Regions from separate parts of the Agrobacterium sp. H141 genome, predicted to be linked through region 2. Evidence: predicted binding sites of a transcription regulator. Region 2 holds the regulator's gene; the other holds the start of a gene.
What was found. Region 2 encodes HrcA, which represses chaperone genes, less so after heat shock. Its sites were predicted from a motif close to GTTAGCACTCNCNNNNNGNGAGTGCTAAC; they were not measured.

Region 1 (4,055 bases), 430 kb from region 2:
ATGCCGCCATTTCAGCGCGCTTGACGCGCTGAAACTCTTGAAGGCAATGGGCGTGCTTTATGGTTGGCTTTCGTAATAAGGCTTTCGCCTTATTACATCATGCCACCCATGCCGCCCATGCCGCCCATGTCAGGCATGCCGCCGCCAGCAGCTTCCTTCTTAGGAAGTTCGGCAATCATGGCTTCTGTAGTGATCAGCAGCGAAGCAACCGAAGCTGCGTTCTGCAGAGCCGTACGGACAACCTTGACCGGGTCGACGATACCCATGGCGATCATGTCGCCATATTCAGACGTCTGGGCGTTGTAGCCGAAGTTGTCTGTGTCGCCGTCGAGGATCTTGCCGACAACGATCGAAGCTTCGTCACCGGCATTGGTGGCGATCTGGCGAACCAGCGACTGAAGAGCCTTGCGAACGATGTTGATGCCAGCTTCCTGGTCGTCGTTTGCACCCTTGACGGTGATCTTGGTCGAGGAGCGCAGCAGAGCTGTACCACCGCCAGGAACGATACCTTCCTGAACAGCAGCGCGTGTTGCGTTCAGAGCATCGTCGATGCGGTCCTTGCGTTCCTTGACTTCGATTTCCGTCGAGCCGCCAACGCGGATGACGGCAACGCCGCCAGCGAGCTTGGCAAGACGTTCCTGCAGCTTTTCGCGGTCGTAATCGGAAGAGGTTTCTTCGATCTGAGCCTTGATCTGGGAAACGCGACCTTCGATGTCCGACTTCTGGCCGGCACCATCAACGATCGTTGTGTTTTCCTTGGTGATCGAGACCTTCTTGGCGCGGCCGAGCATGTCGAGCGTGACATTTTCGAGCTTGATGCCGAGATCTTCGGAGATAACGGTACCACCGGTCAGGATAGCGATGTCTTCGAGCATGGCCTTGCGGCGATCGCCGAAGCCAGGAGCCTTGACGGCAGCAATCTTCAGGCCGCCACGCAGCTTGTTGACGACGAGCGTTGCAAGAGCTTCGCCTTCGACGTCTTCAGCGATGATGATGAGCGGCTTGCCAGACTGAACGACAGCTTCCAGAACCGGCAGCATTGCCTGAAGGTTCGAGAGCTTCTTTTCGTGGAGCAGGATGTATGCGTCTTCGAGATCCGCAATCATCTTTTCCGGGTTCGTCACGAAGTAAGGCGACAGGTAACCGCGGTCGAACTGCATGCCTTCGACGACTTCGAGTTCGGTTTCAGCGGTCTTGGCTTCTTCAACCGTGATGACGCCTTCATTGCCGACCTTCTGCATGGCTTCGGCAATATCTGCACCAACCTGCTTGTCGCCGTTTGCCGAGATCGTGCCGACCTGGGCCACTTCTTCAGAGGTCGAGATCTTCTTGGCCTTGGCCTGAAGGTCCTTGACGACTTCCGACACAGCCAGATCGATACCGCGCTTCAGGTCCATCGGGTTCATGCCGGCAGCAACAGCCTTGTTGCCTTCGCGCACGATGGCCTGGGCCAGAACGGTAGCAGTCGTGGTGCCGTCGCCTGCGATGTCGTTGGTCTTCGAAGCAACTTCGCGGACCATCTGGGCGCCCATGTTTTCGAACTTGTCTTCCAGTTCGATTTCCTTGGCAACCGATACACCGTCCTTGGTGATGCGCGGTGCGCCGAAGGACTTGTCGATGATGACGTTACGACCCTTGGGGCCGAGCGTTACCTTCACGGCGTCAGCGAGGATATCGACGCCATGAAGCATCTTTTCGCGCGCGGTGCGGCCAAACTTGATTTCTTTAGCAGCCATGTTTCAAAACTCCCGGAGCTTAGCTCTTTGGTGAATTGTTGATTGGATTGAGAAGTAACCGGCTAAATTCAGCCGATAACGCCCATGATGTCGGATTCCTTCATGATCAGAAGGTCAACGCCATCGAGCTTTACTTCGGTGCCCGACCACTTGCCGAACAGGACGCGGTCGCCGACCTTGACGTCCAGAGCGACGAGTGCGCCCTTGTCGTCACGAGCGCCGCTGCCGACAGCGATGATTTCGCCTTCAGCTGGCTTTTCCTTGGCAGTGTCAGGAATGATGATGCCGCCCTTTGTCTTTTCTTCAGACTCGACGCGCTTGACTACAACGCGGTCGTGCAGCGGACGGAAATTGGTGCTTGCCATTGTCTAATCCCTCGATCGAATGACATTCGCGGGATCTTTGGGTCCCGCATGGATGTTGTTAGCACTCTCATACGGGGAGTGCTAGCGAGCTCGATCTAAGGATGGGAAGGCTGAGAGTCAAGAAAAACGGCTAAAAATTTTTGCCGTCTTTTCTCTTTCTAGGCGTTTGCCATGTCGAGAATGTGTCTGGCGTGTCGGCATGTCTAAGTCAACCGGCTGCGTGATGCTGCGCATGAAAGGCGGCGACATCGTGGTAAAGGCCGAATTCTCCGGTGATGCCGCGCTCTGCCATGAAGATTTTCGGGTCGAAGCCGTCGACACTATAAAATTGGTCGACAGCCTCCTTTGCGGCCGTCAGGGCTGCCGCACTCTTCCATTCGACGATGGTGACGATCTTCACGGTCGAAGGTCCGGGCGCAACCGCAACCCGATTGTAAAGGCAGCCCTCAAGCGTGTCGAAATAGCCGTGGATAATGGCAAGGCGGTTGGAAAAGGCGCGCACATGATCGGGCGGGCACTCGAAGCAGTCGATGCGAAAGAGGCTGGCGCTTTCCGCCGGAGCTCCGTTTTCGTTGGCGGGGATTTGCAAGGACAATGACATGGCAGGCGTTCCTCTCTCAAAGGCGTGTTGTCAGGTGAACGCGAGCACGATAAAACCTCAACAAAGATTGAGGTCAAGGCGTATTTTCCATGTCGCAAACAACTCGCAAAACAGTGCAGTCTCTCTCGGTCGGTGAGATTGCCCAGCGCTCCGGCGTCGCCGTGTCGGCACTGCATTTCTATGAGCGAGAAGGGCTGATCGAAAGTTGGCGTTCCCAAGGCAATCAGAGGCGCTATCCGCGCGGTGTCTTGCGGCGCATCGCCGTCATCAAGACCGCCCAGCGACTGGGCATCCCCCTGGCCGAGATCCGCGTCGCACTGTCCAGACTACCGGCGGACCGACCTCCCAGTGCTGCCGACTGGCGCAAGCTGTCAGCCGCCTGGCGCGCCGAGCTCGACAGCCGTATCGAAACCATGATGGCGCTGCGCGATCAGCTCGACAGCTGCATTGGCTGCGGCTGCCTGTCGCTCGATGATTGTCCCCTTCGCAATACTGACGACAAACTGCGTTATGAGGGCGCCGGTGCACGGCTTTTGCCGTGATGATGGGGTGTCCGGTTTGGAGTTGAACAACGATGGCTGAAAATTCCGAAGCGGTTGCCCGTCCACAATTGTCGGAACTGGTGGGTGCCTTTGCCCGTATCGGCCTGATGAGTTTCGGCGGCCCGGCCGCGCAGATCGGGCTGATGCACCGTGTGGCCGTCGACGAGAAGCGCTGGATCTCCGAGGATCGCTTCCTGCATGCTTTGAACTACTGCATGCTGTTGCCTGGCCCGGAGGCCCAGCAACTTGCCACCTATATCGGCTGGCTGACCCACGGCGTGCGCGGCGGCGTCGTGGCCGGCCTGTTGTTCGTGCTGCCGGGGTTGGCCGTCATGCTCGGCCTTTCGGCTGCCTATGCGCTCTATCAGGATACCCAGTGGCTGACCGGCCTGTTCTTCGGCCTGAAGGCGGCAGTGCTGGCCATTGTCATCGACGCCTTGATCCGCGTCGGCAAGCGGGCGCTGAAGACGCGGTTTCACCGCATTGTCGCGGTCGTCGCCTTTCTCGCGCTTTTCCTCCTGTCGCTGCCATTCCCGCTGGTGGTTCTGGGGGCCGGCATGGCCGGGCTCGTCCTGGCCCGCTCCAGCGCAGCCACCGCGACAGGGGATATCGACCTGTCAGCGGTGCAAGCCAAACTCGTCGGCTCGCGCCAGGTGCTTGTCCTGTTGTTCTGGGTCGCTGTCTGGCAGGCACCGTGGGCGGTGTTGTGGCTTGTCGCCGGTCCAGACGGAATGACCGCGCTTTACCTGTTCTTCTCCAAAATGGCGCTGGTGACCTTTGGCGGCGCTTATGCCGTGCTGGCCTATGTGGC
Region 2 (4,055 bases):
ACCTGCATGCCGCCGGCGAGGCGAACGATCCGCAAGTCGCATTCGACATTGCGGCCGAACGGATCGAGAAACGGCTGAGGCGCTACAAACGCAAGCTGAAAGACCACCACGCCGCGGAACACGTGAATGGCGAGATCGCGGTCGCCTATACCGTCATGGACGCGATGTCGGAAGACGACGAGGAAGTGCCTGAAGACTTCGCGCCGACCATCGTCGCAGAAAGCACAAAACAACTTCGCACCATGTCCGTGGCTACGGCCGTCATGGCTCTCGATATGACGGATGAGCCAGTCTTGCTGTTTCGCAGCCCGGGCAAGGATGAACTAAACATCGTCTACCGTCGCAATGACGGCAATATTGGCTGGATCGATTCCACCAGTATCAAAAGCTGAGACAGCGTGGGTCGGCAGGTTACTGCCGACCCACCTTCGCTCATTTCGGCGGAATGAAGGATTTAAATATGGCGTTGGCAGATTTGCTGCAACAAGATGCGGTCATTCCAGCCCTCAGGGCGAACTCCAAGAAACAACTTCTCCAGGAACTGGCAGCCAAGGCGTCGAAAGTCACATCCATTCCCGAGCGGGAAATCTTCGATGTCATCTTGCAGCGAGAGCGTCTCGGATCGACCGGCGTTGGTAACGGTATCGCCATTCCGCATGGGAAGCTGACCAGTATCAATCAGATTGTGGGCGTGTTTGCCCGACTTGAAACACCTGTCGATTTTGAAGCGCTGGACGACCAGCCCGTCGATCTGGTGTTTTTGCTGCTGGCGCCTGAAGGCGCCGGCGCCGATCATCTCAAGGCTTTGTCGCGTATCGCGCGCGTTCTTCGGGATAGCGAGCTCGTGGCGAAATTGCGTGCGACCGATTCCGCAACAGCAATCTACACATTCCTCAACGAGGAACATGCCTCGAACGCCGCCTGAAAAGGCGGCGCAAGGATCATTTCAATTTCTGCGAATTGCTGAAGAAATGGACGCCTGATGTCAGGCGTCTTTTTCGTTGACTGGTGCTGTGCCGGGCTCTGTTCCCTCGGCCTTCTGGCCACCCTTTGCCACACCGACCATGGCAGGGCGAAGGACGCGATCGCCGATCGAATATCCAGACTGGACGACCTGAACGACGGTATTGTTCGGGACATCAGCGTTCGGCACTTCAAACATCGCCTGATGGAAGTTCGGATCGAATTTCTGACCTTCTGGTTCGATCTTCTTAACGCCATGACGCTCAAGAGAAGAGAGCATCGCGCGCTCGGTCATTTCGACCCCTTCGATCAGTGCGGTCAAACCCGCTTCTGCAGCGGAACGCGCCTCTTCCGGGATCGCATCAAGTGCACGGCGCAGATTGTCCGACACCGACAGCATATCGCGGGCAAAGTTGGTGACGGCGTATGCCTTGGCATCCTTGACGTCGCGCTCGGTGCGACGGCGAAGATTATCCATCTCGGCGGCCAGACGCAGGAAGCGGTCGCGCAGCTCCGCATTCTCCGCCTTCACGGCCTCCATAGGATCGGGCTCGCCAGCATCTGCTTCGTCTGCAACCTGATCGATGGACACGACGTTTTCGTCTTCTGTGGCCGTTGCGTCAGGTCCGTTCTTATTGGTCTCGTCGGTCATGACGTTCTCCGGAATTTGTGATTGGAATTTCGTGCCCGATATCAGCGTTTGTCGCGGAAAAATCAAGGCTTCAGCCAAAAGAAGCGGCTGACTCCGCGTATGGCTATAGCGGATTACGCGAAAGCCGCGCCATTAGCTGGGCGGTATAGTCAACCATCGGCACAATGCGCGAGTAGTTCAGCCGTGTCGGACCAATCACTCCGACCGCACCAATGATGCGATCCTCTCCATCCCGGAATGGTGCCACAATGAGTGACGATCCCGACAAGGAGAAAAGCTTGTTTTCCGAGCCAATGAATATTCGGACCCCCGGGCCAGTTTCGGCCAGGTTCAAGATCTCGATCAGGCTTTCCTTACGCTCGAGATCATCGAAAAGGAGGCGCAAGCGATCAATATCTTCCTCTCCAGCGAGACCTTCCAGAAGATTGGCCCGTCCGCGGACGATGAGACGGGTCGGCTTGTCGTTTTCCTTGCCACCCGACCAGACAGCGAGCCCGCGCTCAACAAGGTCCTGGGATAAGATGTCCAACTCGCCTGAGACCTGCTGCTTCAGCTTCACCAATTGGCCACGGAGTTCACCCAGCGTCTGACCGGCCAAATGGGCATTGAGAAAATTCGCAGCCTCGGTCAATTGCGAGGTGGTGATCCCTGCCGGCAATTCGATGATACGATTTTCGACCTGATTGTGCTCACCCACCAGAACGCAAAGCGCCTTGGTCGGCTCCAGCCGGATAAACTCGACATGTTTCAGTACGGCGTCATTCTTGGACGAGATCACGAGCCCTGCGCCACGCGACAGCCCTGACAGCATCAGGCTTGCCTCGCTCAGCAGGTTTTCCATCGACGCGTCCGGACCGACCGGACGGATCTGCCTGTCGATGCTTCCACGTTCTTCATCGGAGAGATTTCCGACCTGCATGAAGGCATCGACGAAAAACCGCAGTCCGGTTTGCGTTGGGAGCCTGCCAGCACTGATATGAGGCGAATAGATGAGGCCTAGCTCTTCGAGATCGCTCATCACGTTGCGAACAGATGCCGGCGATAGCGACATGGGCAAGATGCGGGAAAGGTTGCGAGATCCCAGCGGCTCCCCGGACTCCAGATAGCTTTCGACAATGCGACGGAACACTTCGCGCGACCTATCGTCAAGGTTAGAGCCGAACTCCATCTGCATGGTCGTTGATAAATCCATATTGCCTTCCGGACGCCTTCGATATCGTCCTGACAAAATATAGTCACTCCCGCTCCAATCACCAACGGGAATCTGACTTCTTCTCTTTTGCCGCTTTTCCTTTGCAAATCGGCACTGCCATCCGTAGAAGACCGTAGATCGCGAAAGGAAGTCGGTATGCGTCCATCAGGCAGAAAAACAGATCAAATGCGGGCAGTTTCGTTTGAGCGAAACTTTTCCAAACACGCCGAGGGCTCATGCCTGGTGAAGTTCGGTGACACCCATGTGCTGTGCACCGCAAGCCTTGAAGAAAAGACGCCACCTTGGCTGCGCAATAGCGGCAAGGGCTGGGTCACGGCAGAATACGGCATGCTCCCCCGCGCCACCGGTGACCGGATGAGGCGCGAAGCAGCTGCCGGCAAGCAAGGCGGTCGCACACAGGAAATCCAGCGCCTTATCGGTCGTTCGTTACGTGCGGTCGTTGATCTGGAAGCGCTTGGCGAACGCCAGATCACGCTTGACTGCGATGTGATACAGGCGGATGGCGGCACGCGCACTGCATCGATCACCGGCGCCTGGATTGCCCTTCACGATTGCCTGAAGTGGATGGAAACCCGCAACATGATCAAGCTTGAGCGGGTCCTTAAGGACCATGTTGCAGCGATCTCGTGCGGTATCTTTGCCCAGCAGGCGGTGATCGACCTTGACTACCTGGAGGACTCGGCTGCCGAAACAGACGCAAACTTCGTGATGACAGGCGCAGGCTCCATCGTTGAAGTTCAGGGCACGGCAGAAGGCGCTCCCTTCTCCGAAGAAGAATTTCTGACACTGATGCGCCTTGCCAAGTCCGGCGTCGCCGATTTGGTGGCCATGCAGAAGCAGTCTATCGGCTAAGGCTCAAAGGAAACGGCATGACTTCGCTCACGGAAGGCATCTTGGAAACGGCGCTTTATGCCGATGATCTGGATGCCGCCGAGCATTTTTACGGTTCGGTGATCGGTCTGGAAACGGTAACACGGGTAAAAGACCGGCACGTGTTCTTTCGCTGCGGTGCCGGCATCCTGCTGGTGTTCAACCCGGAGGCGACTTCTGTGCCTTCACCGACCGGCAAGCTGCCGGTTCCGACCCACGGCACCCGTGGCCCGGGACATGCCTGCTTTCGAGTGCGTGGTGACAAGCTGGATGCCATGGTTGATCGCCTGACGCAGGCCGGAATCGAAATAGAGGCCGATTTCAACTGGCCCAACGGTGCCCGCTCCATCTATTTCC

Region 1: groES (co-chaperone GroES) is a predicted target of HrcA. The motif match lies at 2,159-2,187, and genes of this name have one in related genera.

The regions. Positions count from the first base shown of each region.
Region 1 covers NZ_CM169893.1:3,548,126-3,552,180, reverse strand. The annotation lists gene groL (chaperonin GroEL) at 93-1,736, opposite strand; gene groES (co-chaperone GroES) at 1,805-2,101, opposite strand; gene ACWPM9_RS16685 (hypothetical protein) at 2,310-2,702, opposite strand; gene soxR (redox-sensitive transcriptional activator SoxR) at 2,792-3,244, shown strand; gene chrA (chromate efflux transporter) at 3,277-4,055, shown strand, end outside.
Region 2 covers NZ_CM169893.1:3,977,737-3,981,791, forward strand. The annotation lists gene hpf (ribosome hibernation-promoting factor, HPF/YfiA family) at 1-392, shown strand, start outside; gene ptsN (PTS IIA-like nitrogen regulatory protein PtsN) at 461-925, shown strand; gene grpE (nucleotide exchange factor GrpE) at 986-1,615, opposite strand; gene hrcA (heat-inducible transcriptional repressor HrcA) at 1,719-2,807, opposite strand; gene rph (ribonuclease PH) at 2,964-3,680, shown strand; gene ACWPM9_RS18740 (VOC family protein) at 3,698-4,055, shown strand, end outside.